Regions from separate parts of the Enterococcus sp. AZ196 genome, predicted to be linked through region 3. Evidence: riboswitches for the same ligand, from Rfam matches in the RefSeq annotation. Region 3 holds a riboswitch; each other region holds the start of a gene.
The links. Region 3 has a riboswitch for thiamine pyrophosphate ahead of thiT (energy-coupled thiamine transporter ThiT). Riboswitches for the same ligand answer to the same signal wherever they lie in the genome.

Region 1 (4,216 bases), 1.9 Mb from region 3:
ACCGACTTTCCCTGTAGAACGAGCATAGCCGTCTGCCGCATGAATCAATCCTTGTTCATGGCGTGGCAGGACAATTCGAAATCCCTCTTTCTGATAAAGAGCATCAAACAAATCAATCGCTTGACCTCCCGGATAAGCAAAACAAACTTCAACTTTCTCTTTAACTAATGCTTTTACAACCAATTCAGCTCCCGAAATCATTTTAACCGCCTCCTAATTATGCAAGTGTTAACTTGCATTTTAACACAAGTATGATGTTCGCTGTCAACCGTTTTCAAAAGAAAAGGATCGTCCACAAGTGAACGGTCCTTTTGAATTACCATTTTTCTAAATTTGTAGCCATGTCCCAAAATGCATACTCCATTTTACTGCTGATTACGAAAGCCTCAATCATTTGATGTCGCTCTTCCTCTGTACTATCTTCGTAAAGACGATCTAAAAGTGCACGCTCTTTTTTTATTTCTTTGGCCGCGTCTTCACCCGCATAGGTTTCAATCCAACGTTGGTATAAAGGATGGGGAGAGCCACTCTCAATCAGACGAACACCAATTTCTTGATACAGCCACGCACATGGCAGCATTCCTGCATAGGCCGTCTTTGGTGTCCCATCAATTAGTTGACGATACATATGAGAAACATAATTGTAAGCAGTCGGTGCAATCGGCGTCTCTACTATCTCTTCCTCAGTAATAGCTAATTCAGTAAAAAATTCTTCACGTATAGCCAACTCGCCTAGTTTAAGATTTTCAGCATTTTCTTTTAGCTGAGCCTGTACCTCTTCATCATCTGTTTGCTCGGCAATATAATCATATAATTTGCTAAAATGTTCAAGATAATAGCGATCTTGCAGCAAATAGTAGCGAAAAACTTCTGGAGCTAAATCTCCTGATGCTAGTGATTGAATAAACGGATGCTCAAAACTTCCTTGCCAAAATGAGGCAGCCTCTTTTCTTGCTAACTCTGTAAAAGTCATTCGTTTCTCCTTTTCTGTAAATAATGGTGTACATTTGATCAAAAATACAAACTGCAATACTTCCTTAATTCGACATAAAAAACCTCCTTTATTCACGTAAGAATGAAAAGGAGGCTTCTATGCTTGAAAGGTACACTCAAGAAAACCCGACCAAAAAAAGGTCGGGTACAAATTTCCAAAATATCGCACATTCCCTGCGCCAGTCCTAACTGTTTCAGGTTCAATGGGTATAATCTCAGCTGTAAAAGCACCCCTAGTGTCATTCGATTGTTAAAAGTATAGCATACCTTTTTGAGAAAAACGATTACAATTTTACTCTATTCAATAATTAATCAAATATTCTCGATTCTTCTACGATCGTCGAGCTAGGGGTCAGAGTAGCCTCTGCGATTGTCTTTCCAGTATTTTTTAGATAATCTTTTATTAAATGATAGCCAATTGTATAACCGGCATTTCTTGAAAGCCCTATAGGTTGATATCCCTGCTCTCTTGCAACTTCATCACCGTACATGTAAGCGCAGACTTGATCAAATCCGCGAACATCACGACCATCCTTCATCACTTCAATCGTATATTCCAATTCTTCTTTATCATACTCCTTCACCCATGGGCCGCGATACTCGACACCGTAAAGCTTTTCAGCGAAAACCTCTGCTAAACCTTCAATCACCAAATAATCCTCAACACTCACATCGCCATGATTAAATGGTTCATAAGTGAAACGAATATTGTGATTAAACTCATGCGCCAAAGCCGACTTCAGTCGTACCTGATTAAAGTCGTTTGGCACGACAATCAAAAAAATATATCCCGGTATTCCACCGAATCCACTGTAACCCTCACTAGCCATCAATATACCATTCTCCGGATCGCCCAGTAGAATATTCACGATCAATTCTTCGAATGGAATCTGGTAGCCAATTTCATTGAAAAGTTGAGTACTTTCCGCAATGACTTGAGTACACTCATTAAAAATATTGGATTCCTTCAGCTGCTCTAACCTTGATTTAATTAAATCGACACTTTTTCGCGGCGTCCAAATACCTAACATTTCTGAAGCCATCAGCACATCATAGTCCCCGGGCTTTTTAGAAACAAGTGGTACATTCAGATAGTGCCACATTCCTTCGAATGGCTTCATTATTTCATAGCGAAATGCCTGTTCATCAACAGTCTCCTGCAGACATTTATCATAAAAAGACAATGAATCAATAATCGTAACTTTAAACTCACTCATTTAGATCCCTCCTTACTTCTTATCATAATGCTTGACGTTGCGTGAAGGTCAATAAAAATGGATATCCTCTGAAAAACCATTCATGCAATCGTATTTGCAAACGATTTTATTTTATGTTAGCATTATCGCAAGAGGTGATATTATGGAACACGAATTGACTATTGAAGAAATAAGAAAGGGATATTCAAAAAATGGAGAATTTCTCTTTCACTGCTTGTATTGTGATCAAACGTTTGATGATCGTTTCGTTTATCCGATCAGTGACTCAAACAATCAGTTCGCTCGAGCAGAAGGAGCTATGATCTACCATATGAAACATGAGCACAATGGCTCTTTTAACGCTTTGTTAAATCTCGATAAAAATCAAACTGGTTTGAGTGATACACAAAAAAAATTTTTATTGCTATTTTCTACAGGAATTAACGATCAAGAAATAGCAAATCAGCTAGGTATCACGACTTCCGCAGTGAGAAATCATCGCTTCAAATTTAAAGAAAAGAAACGTCAGGCGAAAATCCTTCTGGCATTGTTAGAGTCGATTGATGAAAAGGAGCATAGTGAACTTATCGCAAACTCATTAATTGATTCAGATGAACGGTTTGTCTCTACTAAAAAAGAGCGCGAGAAAGTCTTTGATGTCTTCCTTGATAAAAACGGAAAAGCGAACCAAATTCCGACAAAGGAAAAAAAGCGAATCATTCTGCTCCAAAAGTTAGCTGAAAACTTTACATCTGAAAAACAATATACGGAAAAAGAAGTCAACACGATTATTTCGAAGATGTTCGAAGATTATGTGACGATCAGGCGCTACCTCATTGAGTATGGCATTTTGGGTCGTACGGTGGATGGAACAATGTATTGGAAGATATAGTTTTTTGAAAGGAGCGATTGAATGGGATTGCCAATGAAAATAGATCATTTGCAAGTTACGGTGAAGGATATCAATGAAGTGGAATCTTTTTATGATGGGCTGATGGAAGCTCTAGGTTTTGATTTAAATAAGAAAATCAAAGTCTATTTGGAAGAGATGGATATGGATGTCATCGAATATCTCGATAAATCTTATGATTTTGGCATCTGTTCCGCATTAAAACAATATGAAGAAGAAACAATCCATCGAAGAAAGCCTGGTGCTGTTCACCATATTGCATTTAGAGCTTCATCTAGAAATGAAGTAGATCGAATCTATAAAACAGTGATGGAACTTGGAGCCAAAATTTTGGATGAACCAAAAATCTTTCCACAGCATGGGCCAAATTATTATGCGCTTTTCTTTAATGATCCAGATGGAATCAAATATGAGATCGTGAGTAATGATGATCATTTTTAAAAGTCGATTAGTCGTCCAAAAAGACTAACTACTTTTTTGGATGAAGCTTTAAAAATAAAAAGTCGAAGAGAGTGTAATATTAACTGTGTAAGTAACCACTAATCCTAGGCAGGTGGTTGCTTCACAGTTTTTATTTTTCTAAAATGAAGCTAAGAGGTGATTTTATTATGGCTAGAAAGAAAAGAAATCCTGATGCTGAAAAGCTAGCTGAAACCATTCTAAACGCTTATCAACCTGAATCTGTAGAGGACATGCAAGAAGCCTTAAAAGATGTGTTTGGTCCCTTATTTGAAAAAATGTTGCAGGGAGAATTGAATAACCATTTAGGTTATGACCCTCATTCGAAAGAACCAAAAGAACATAAGAATCGACGAAATGGCTACGGAAACAAAACGCTTAAAACAAGTTTTGGGGAAGTAGATATTGACGTTCCTAGAGATAGAGATGCCTCTTTTGATCCTGAATTGATTCCTAAGAGAAAGCGAGATGTCTCCGACATCGAAGGCAAAGTTCTTTCGATGTATGCTCGTGGAATGAGCCAGCGAGATATTGCCGCAACGATCGAAGATATCTATGGCTTTGATATCTCTCATGAAATGATTTCAGATATCACAGACGCTGTACTTCCCGAATTAGAAGAATGGCAAGCACGCCCATTAGCGAAATGCTATGCCTT
Region 2 (4,216 bases), 350 kb from region 3:
AAGGTTTATAGTCGCGGGGTGGAACGAGTGTGGGAGCTGGTCCAAGAATTTGTTGATCGCTATGGAATGTATCAGGAAGAGGATTTTATTCGCAACTATGTGTATTTATTGATCACCACAGAAGAGCGGGGATTGGAATGGCTGGCCAGCCAAGAACCTTTTTTGAGGCTGCTGCTGTTATCGGATTTAACACCAACGGAGGAAAGTTTTTTAGCCAAGCAAATTAGTGATACGATCTATGGCAACTTTCTGCTCGTTCATTTTGAAAAATTATCTGGGGGTACCCCGCAGCTGCATAATGAATTGAAAAATTATGATTGCTTGATTACTACGGGTTCGGCTGAAGGGCTGCCAGAGGACTATCCTGTTGTTGTGATCGATCCCTTTTTGACCAAACAAAGCAGACGCTGGATTCAGGATACTATCAACGAGCTTGAGGAAAAACGCTCCTTCGTTTCTGTGTTAGAATAGAAACGAAAGAAGGTTGACTATGGATAGTATGGAGAAAATTAATCAATTTCGTGACGAAAGAAACTGGCGTCCCTTTCACAATGAGAAGGATTTAGCGCTGTCGATTTGTTTGGAAGCGGCTGAATTATTGGAGCTCTTTCAATGGAAGGACTCAGAAGAAGCGCGGACGCAAACGGAACGCCTAAAGGAAGAATTGGCGGATGTATTGATCTATTCTTATATGATGGCGGATAATTTGAACTTTGATATCGATGAGATCATCAGCGAAAAATTGAAGAAAAACGCGATTAAATATCCGGTGGAAGAAGCGTAAGCTTTTGTGCAGCTTCAAAAAATACACATTTTTAGAGCAGAATTTTCTGCTCTTTTTTTATTCGTGCAGCTCCAGCGGCAGTCCATCGGGATCGAAGAAGAACGTCATTTTTTCGCCGGTAAAATCGTCGGTTCGCAAGGGTTCACAATCGACGCCGTGGCTTTTTAAGTAGTCAATGGTCGCTTGGATGTTCGTTGTTTTGAAGGCCAGATGCCGCAAGCCGGCTGCCTCAGGAAAGCTTGGACGCTTCGGCGGATTTTGTACGGCAAAGATTTCTAATTCCGCCTCGTTTAGCTGTAAATCCAATTTATAATCCTGGCGTTCCGGTCGATAGTTTTCACGAATGATCGGCAATCCAAGGATATCCACATAGAAATGCTTGGCCTTTTGATAGTCTGAAACAATGATAGCCACATGATGGATGGCAGAAAAATTTGGTTGAATCATAAAAATTTCCTTTCTTTTTTCTCTTGTCTAGTCTATTGCTGTGAGAGATAGGGAGCATTCTTCAGAATAGAGCAGGATCTGTCTGGTGCTCAAATGCTGGATACGTTCGAGCAGCTTTTATCATTATAAGCTAGTTGGATTAAAAAAAGTATGTTATACTCCAATCAATTGAAGAGAAACATTTGGGGTGCTGTTTAGCTGAGATTATACCCATGGAACCTGATGCAGTTAAGACTGCCGCAGGGAAATGTAGCTAGTTGACTGATCGTACCCGACCATTTTATTTTGGTTGGGTTTTTCTGTCTTTTGAGATACCTCCTCTTGTTTCTTGCAGAAAGGAGTTATTTGTCGTGGAGAAAAATAAAATCCACAAAATGACGTTGCTGGCCTTAATGATCGCGTTGGATGTGGTTTTGTCCCCCTTGATGCGGATTGAAGGAATGGCACCGATGTCCAGTGTGATGAATATTATTGCTGGGGTGCTGCTGGGACCAGTCTATGGAACCGTGATGGCTTTGGTCTGTGGAGTGATTCGGATGACCCTGTTGGGAATTCCGCCGTTGGCTTTGACAGGGGCGGTATTTGGGGCACTTCTTGCAGGAGTGTTTTATCGCTTAGGCAAAAAGCTGATCTGGTCGATGGTAGGGGAAATCATTGGTACAGGAGTCATTGGTTCACTTCTCTCTTATCCTGTGATGGTTTGGTTTACCGGCAGTCAAAACGAGCTGTACTGGCTGATCTATACGCCGCGCTTTGTTGGTGCGACGCTGATCGGATCGGCGATCGCCTTTGTAGTATTAGTCAAGCTGCAGGAAACACCGATTTTTAAACGATGGCAGGGCTTGTTTTCAAATGAAAGGATGTTTGGATGATCAAAACGAATGTTTCAAAAGTCTTCCCCCTAGCAGATGCGCCTTTAGTTCACTGCATAACCAATGAGGTTACGTGCGAAACGGTGGCGAATGCGCTGCTTTATGTTGGGGCCAAACCGATTATGGCATCTGATCCGAGGGAGTTCCATGAGCTGTTTCAACAGACGGATAGTCTCTTGCTGAACATCGGACACCTGTCAGAAGAACGGGAAAAGAGTTTGACGGCAGCTGCTAAGCTGGCGAACCAGAGACAAAAGAAAACCGTTGTTGACCTAGTGGGCTACGGTGTCAGTCGGACGCGAGATCAAGTGGGCCGTTGGCTAGTCGCGGAAAATCCAACAGTAGTGAAGGGAAATATTTCGGAGTTGCGGAATTTTTGCGGATTGTCCAGCCATGCCCGCGGGGTAGACGGCAGTGAGTTGGATCAAAGTGAGGAAGCGTTGGAGGAGTTAGCGCAAGCCATGCAGCAGTTAGTCAAGACGTATCCGAAAACGCTTTTTTTAGCAACCGGCAGACAGGATATCGTGGTTGAGCAGAAGCGGATTTGGCGTTTATCTAATGGCGTTCCAGCATTGGATCGCTTTACAGGTACGGGCGATATTGTCGGGGCTTTGATTGCAGCTTTATTAGGCAGCGGAGTAGAGCCGGCGACTGCAGCTGTGACTGCGGTCAGTTACTTTAATCTTTGCGGCGAGCAGGCAGGAGATGAAACCGGGCTAGCCGCTTTTCGACAAGAAACCTTGAATCAGCTTTCGACCTTGATGGAAAGTGATTGGTGGACTGAGGTGAAGGGATGGGAAAAACAATGGACTTAACATTATATCTAGTAACGGGTCGTTACGACTTTAGTGATGAAAAATTTTTGGCAGTGATTGAAGAAGCCTGCAAAAATGGCGTGACGTTGGTTCAGCTTCGGGAAAAGGAGCTAGTGACTGGGAAATTTTACGAGCTGGCCTTGAACGTAAAAGCAATCACAGATCGTTATCATATTCCGTTGATCATCAATGATCGGGTGGACATTTGTCTGGCGGTTGATGCGGCAGGGGTACACATCGGTGATGATGAGATGCCGGTAGCTGTCGTGCGCTCGCTGATCGGAGCAGAAAAAATCTTAGGTGTTTCAGCCAAAACGATCGAACGAGGGGTAGAGGCTGAAAAAGCGGGGGCAGACTACTTGGGAATCGGAGCGATTTTTCCTACGAAAACCAAGGATACACCGTTGACCTCCAAAGAAACGCTAAAGGCGATCAATGAGGCGGTGGCGATTCCAAGTGTTGCGATCGGCGGGATAAAGGCCGACAACTTGACCGAATTTCGCGGAACGGGAATTGCGGGTGTCTCGATCGTCAGTGATATTATGCTGGCTCAAGATGTCAGTGAGAGGGTTCGCAGCTTAAAAACAAAAATGAATGAAGTACTGGAGGCATAAAAATGATTAATGGAACTCCTCAAGTGGTAACGATTGCCGGCTCTGACTCAGGCGGCGGAGCAGGGATTCAAGCCGACTTAAAAACCTTTCAGGCGCGAAAAGCCTTTGGCATGAGTATTATCGTGGCGCTGACTGCGCAAAATACTTATGGCGTACAGGACAGCATGGCGATTCCCAGCGGGTTTATTGAAGAGCAGTTTGACTCGCTAGCGGCTGATTTTGCTATTGGTGCCGCTAAAACAGGTATGCTGGCAGATGCGGAGCGGGTGGAAACGGTGGTCAAGAAATTGAAGCAAGCTGATTTCGGTCCTTTAGTTGTCGACCCAGTGATGGTGGCAAAGGGCGGGCATCATCTGCTGCAAAGTGATGCGGTAAAAACCATCAATCAAGAGCTGCTGCCCTTGGCGGCAATCGTCACGCCCAATCTGCCGGAAGCAGAAGTGATTATTGGGCAGCGGATCGTGACCGATCAAGAAATGATTGAAGCGGCCAAAACGCTGCAAGCCTTCGGCACACAAAATGTGGTGGTTAAAGGAGGGCATAGTCAAAACAAAGACGCCGCCGACTTTGTTTTACTAGCATCTGGGGAAAGCTTCTGGATGAGCGCGCCGAGAGTGGAGACGGCCAACACGCATGGGACAGGGGATACATTTTCAGCATGTATCGCGGCTGAATTGGCAAAGG
Region 3 (4,216 bases):
TTAGTATGTTCGCTGTTCCATTTCAAACGCTTTGCGCATCGTGCCAGTTGCATTGTTGACTGGTGTCATAGCTACTAAATCACCTTGTACAATGATTCGTGTCACACCTTCGATTTCCCCACAGGTAATCAAAGTAACCTGTTGTTTGTCTGGGTGGACATCCAAATATTTCACTTCTGTTGGTTGAACACGAACTTTTAGCGTCGTCTTATAGGTATAGATATTATGCAAATCGGTCAAATAGATCAAATCGCCTTCCTTGATGCTCTCAAGCGGTGTAAACAACAAGCCCGGACGATCTGCACGATGACTTGCCAAGGCATAATTGCCTTCTCCCATCTTCTGATCTGGCGACAAGGTTCCTGCACCATACAAAAGCATTTCATTTGATAGACCTTTAAAAATCGGCAAATTGATTTCAACTGATGGAATCGCAATACCACCGATAACCGGCAATTGTTTGTTGTCTAGCTGCGCCTGAAGTACCGCTTCGGTACTGGCCGGCTGCACCGCATCAAAATCAAACGAAGCCTCTTTTTCCATATTTTTGTCGATCTCAGCTCGTTCCATTTTTGCTACAGCGTAACGTTCGCCATTATATTGCATCAAAAAATATTTGATTTGATTGTTGAATATCAAAGCTAAACCTACTAACAGCAACAAGAAAAGAAAAATATTTATTAGCCAGTTCCTTTTTTTCTTCATCTTAATCCTCCCGTGTTCTCCCGCTAATCATATCATATTCTATTAATTCTAGTGATACTACTTTCACTTACTAGAGAAAAAATTAAAAAAAGAAATAAATGCATTAGAAGTTTGTTATTTATTAAAATGATTTTAATTGTTAAAAAAGCGTCTTTATGTTGCAGTTTTTAAGACCTTTGTAATCTAATTTTAAAATAAAAGATACGAGCTTTTTTTTTATTATTGAGTTAAAATGATTGTGACGACTATTAGAAAGGGTGAATTTTGGTGCCAGATACGTTATTTGCATATATTGATTCCACAAGTAATGCTGTGCTTTCAAAAGGTTTTTCACCCAACGATTTTGTTGACGGAATTGTTCATCAACCTAAACATCTGTTATTGCTAGACCCTGTTGCAGAAGTCGGAGAATATGAACCGCATACGGGTTTAAAGATCATTAATAGTCATGAACAAGTCCAACAGTTTTTTAACAATAAAGCCTTCACCCATTCAAAGGGAACGAAATGGATCGATTTTAATGATCTGGCCATGTTAAAAGAACTGACTCCATTAGAAATTTCAGAATTGCTGTATTTTGGGCATATGCGGACACACCTGCATTCTCCCTTTTTTTATAAGCTGCAAAATAATTTTGTTTATTTCAATCTAGGCAACGACACGATGCGCGTATATTACCGCTACTTGGATGAATTTTATCGCATCCTTGCCAGCAAATTAACACGGATCGTCTTGGAGAAAGTCAATGATCGTCGTTCATTTTTCCGCAAAGGTTCCTCTGTTCCCCCGTTAGATGGTGAACTATTGAAGGAATTATATCCGATTTTACAAGAGGGGGCAATTTTCTGCCTTGATTTATCGGAACTAAAAAATAAACTTTACCGCATCCCCATCTTTTTGTCTGATGAAAAAGGTTGGCGGCGCAGTCCAAGAAATTATAAAAAAGAACAACAAATCGCAGAGATTACCTATGATACTGCCAAACAGCTATGGTCGTTGGAAGTTGAAAATGATGATCCTGTATTCTCATTTCGTTAATTGAAAAAAGCATTTGTCCGATTGATGAGGACAAATGCTTTTTTAACTGGCTACAAGGAAAGGATGAAATTCTCACATGAATAAATCGCTTTGCAGCAGGTCTATCCATGTCCGGCTTCACGAACTAGCTTTATCGGCAATAAGCTAAGTGAGTTCGCGAAGCCTTTCTTGATAGTTATTGGTGACTTTGTTTGTGGATACGAGCGCCATCTTTTGGCAAATATAACTGCGGCGCCTTTTCCACTACTAAGATCGCAACGATCGCTGTCACTATCGCTGTCGCCAAACCACTGACACCATTCATGACAAGCGAGAAAATCCAAGGATTCATTCCCCATAATGCATAGCTTCCCCAGAAAACCACTCCTGCAATAAAATGCCAGAAAAACCTTGCTCCTGTACCAACAAAAGTACCTAAAATAATATTCTTGCGCACGTTCCGCAGGTCTTGATCAACTAGACTTTGCTGCACTTTCTTTGCATACAATCCAGCAAATCCGGCAAAAGTAAAGGCAATCGGATACTCAATCAATACTTGAATCACACTTAAATAAACAACTTGGCTTGCAGGAAAATGTAAAATCCCCCAGATGAACGCGGACATCAAAGCTGGTTTGAAGCCTCTTCGCAGTGCAAACAACGTCAGCGGGATCATCCCTAATGAAATTGAAAAGCTGCTGCCGATGGTCGTTGGAATAAAAGACAGTACCAGCGAAAGAGCTGCCACCACCGTGCCCTCTACTAAAATTTTTGTCCTATACATAAAAAAACTCCTCCTTTTGAACATACAGTCCACAAAGGAGAAGTAATTATCATTACTTCATCACAATTCCTACGCTCGAATAACCGAAACAGGTACTAGGGTTTAGAGTCATCTCAATCTCAGCCCGAGGGCTCCCCTTTGCGACAGTATTATTCTATTTTTTGATACCCTCAGAGTATAACAGATGCCTGTCCGCCCGTAAAGGTATGAAATACTTTTATCGTGAAATACTTTCTTGATCTCCGCTTGGTGACAAGGTCGTTACCTTTTTGATCCGATCAATTGTCATCATCACCAATTGATTATCCTGAGTGCGAATAACAATGGACTCATTTGTTACTACTTTGGGCAACCAGCCTGAGATCGTTTGGAATTTCTCTTCGTCTTTTTCATCTTGAACTTGAATGACTACTAAACTATTTTGTAGAGCCGCCATCTTTAGTTTGAGAAAAATATTCTCATTGGCTTGCTCTTGGGCACGTTTTTCAGCAGAATCATTCAAAAAATCCGAGATGAAACGATATGATGAATTTGAAAACAGCTTGATTAAATTCTTTTTAGGCTTCTCGTTTTTAGTCATTCAGCTTCCTCCTATCAAGAGCATGGTTATGTAGTATGATTTTACTTAAATTCAAGAGAAAAAACAAGGAATCTAGTCCATTTCAAAAAAAGTTAACCATTCGTTTAAACCTTTTTGAATTAAATCATAGGTTTCTTCAAAATCACCTGTATACCAGGGATCTGGAATCCCTTCACCAGCGTGTCCCGGTACCCGATCTAAGTACAAATAAATTTTATCTTCAGTACCGTGGGGAGCGATTGATTCCAAGTCGGACACATTGTCTCTGTCCATCCCAATAATATAATCTGCATCATAAAAATCTTCTGTGGTTACTTGACGCGCACGCATTCCTTTGACGGAAATATGGTGTTGCGACAATATCCTCTGTGTCCCCTGATGTGGCGGATTTCCGACTTCCCAACGGCTAGTCGCCGCTGAATCAACTTGAAACTGCTTTTCTCGCTTTTTTTGGAAAGCATCCCGAAATATCGCTTCCGCCATCGGTGAACGGCAAATATTTCCCATGCAAACAAATAGAATCTTTTTCATGTCATTCCTCCTGTGCTATAGTCAATTTATCGAAATGAAACGAGGGATCGTAAATGAGTAAAATTTATCTGTCCGCCAAACTGCCTGAGCTTGGCACAAAATTGTTAAAAGAAGCTGCGCTTGAATATACAGTCTATGAAAAAGCTGGGTTAATTTCGAAAAAAGAGCTGATCGCAAACATCGTTGATTGTGAAGCCTTGATTTGTCCTCTATCGACACAGGTTGATCGCGACGTCATCGATGCTGCACCAGCATTGAAACTGATCGCGAACTTCGGAGCCGGCTTCAATAATATCGACACTGCTTATGCAAAAGAAAAAAATATCTATGTAACAAACACACCGGTAGTCTCGACTAATGCGACTGCGGAATTAACAGCTGGTTTAATCCTTGCCTTGTCTCGCCGAATTGTTGAGGGCGATCATTTGATGCATGATGAGGGCTTTGACGGCTGGGCTCCCCTATTCTTCTTAGGTCATGAGTTAAAGAACAAGACCTTAGGGATTATCGGTATGGGCCAAATTGGTCAAGCTTTAGCACAAATGATGAGGGCTTTTGGTATGAAAATCCTCTACAACCAGCGGCATCCGCTAACTTCT

Region 1: another riboswitch for thiamine pyrophosphate. It lies ahead of tenA (thiaminase II); the one in region 3 lies ahead of thiT (energy-coupled thiamine transporter ThiT).
Region 2: another riboswitch for thiamine pyrophosphate. It lies ahead of thiW (energy coupling factor transporter S component ThiW); the one in region 3 lies ahead of thiT (energy-coupled thiamine transporter ThiT).

Annotation. Positions count from the first base shown of each region.
Region 1 is NZ_JBIPAM010000001.1:945,641-949,856, forward strand. Features, by position in the region: gene ilvB (biosynthetic-type acetolactate synthase large subunit) at 1-201, opposite strand, end outside; gene tenA (thiaminase II) at 317-973, opposite strand; TPP riboswitch at 1,147-1,238, opposite strand; gene IGI67_RS04590 (DUF2268 domain-containing protein) at 1,302-2,210, opposite strand; gene IGI67_RS04595 (DUF2087 domain-containing protein) at 2,353-3,081, shown strand; gene IGI67_RS04600 (VOC family protein) at 3,103-3,540, shown strand; partial or broken gene IGI67_RS04605 (IS256 family transposase) at 3,708-4,216, shown strand, end outside.
Region 2 is NZ_JBIPAM010000001.1:2,546,147-2,550,362, forward strand. Features, by position in the region: gene IGI67_RS12230 (helix-turn-helix domain-containing protein) at 1-471, shown strand, start outside; gene IGI67_RS12235 (nucleotide pyrophosphohydrolase) at 491-784, shown strand; gene gloA2 (SMU1112c/YaeR family gloxylase I-like metalloprotein) at 842-1,231, opposite strand; TPP riboswitch at 1,405-1,494, shown strand; gene thiW (energy coupling factor transporter S component ThiW) at 1,624-2,103, shown strand; gene IGI67_RS12250 (hydroxyethylthiazole kinase) at 2,100-2,918, shown strand; gene thiE (thiamine phosphate synthase) at 2,909-3,532, shown strand; gene thiD (bifunctional hydroxymethylpyrimidine kinase/phosphomethylpyrimidine kinase) at 3,535-4,216, shown strand, end outside.
Region 3 is NZ_JBIPAM010000001.1:2,895,056-2,899,271, reverse strand. Features, by position in the region: gene IGI67_RS14005 (class A sortase) at 1-705, opposite strand; gene IGI67_RS14000 (hypothetical protein) at 973-1,743, shown strand; gene thiT (energy-coupled thiamine transporter ThiT) at 1,919-2,506, opposite strand; TPP riboswitch at 2,556-2,654, opposite strand; gene IGI67_RS13990 (hypothetical protein) at 2,724-3,086, opposite strand; gene IGI67_RS13985 (low molecular weight protein-tyrosine-phosphatase) at 3,159-3,617, opposite strand; gene IGI67_RS13980 (2-hydroxyacid dehydrogenase family protein) at 3,671-4,216, shown strand, end outside.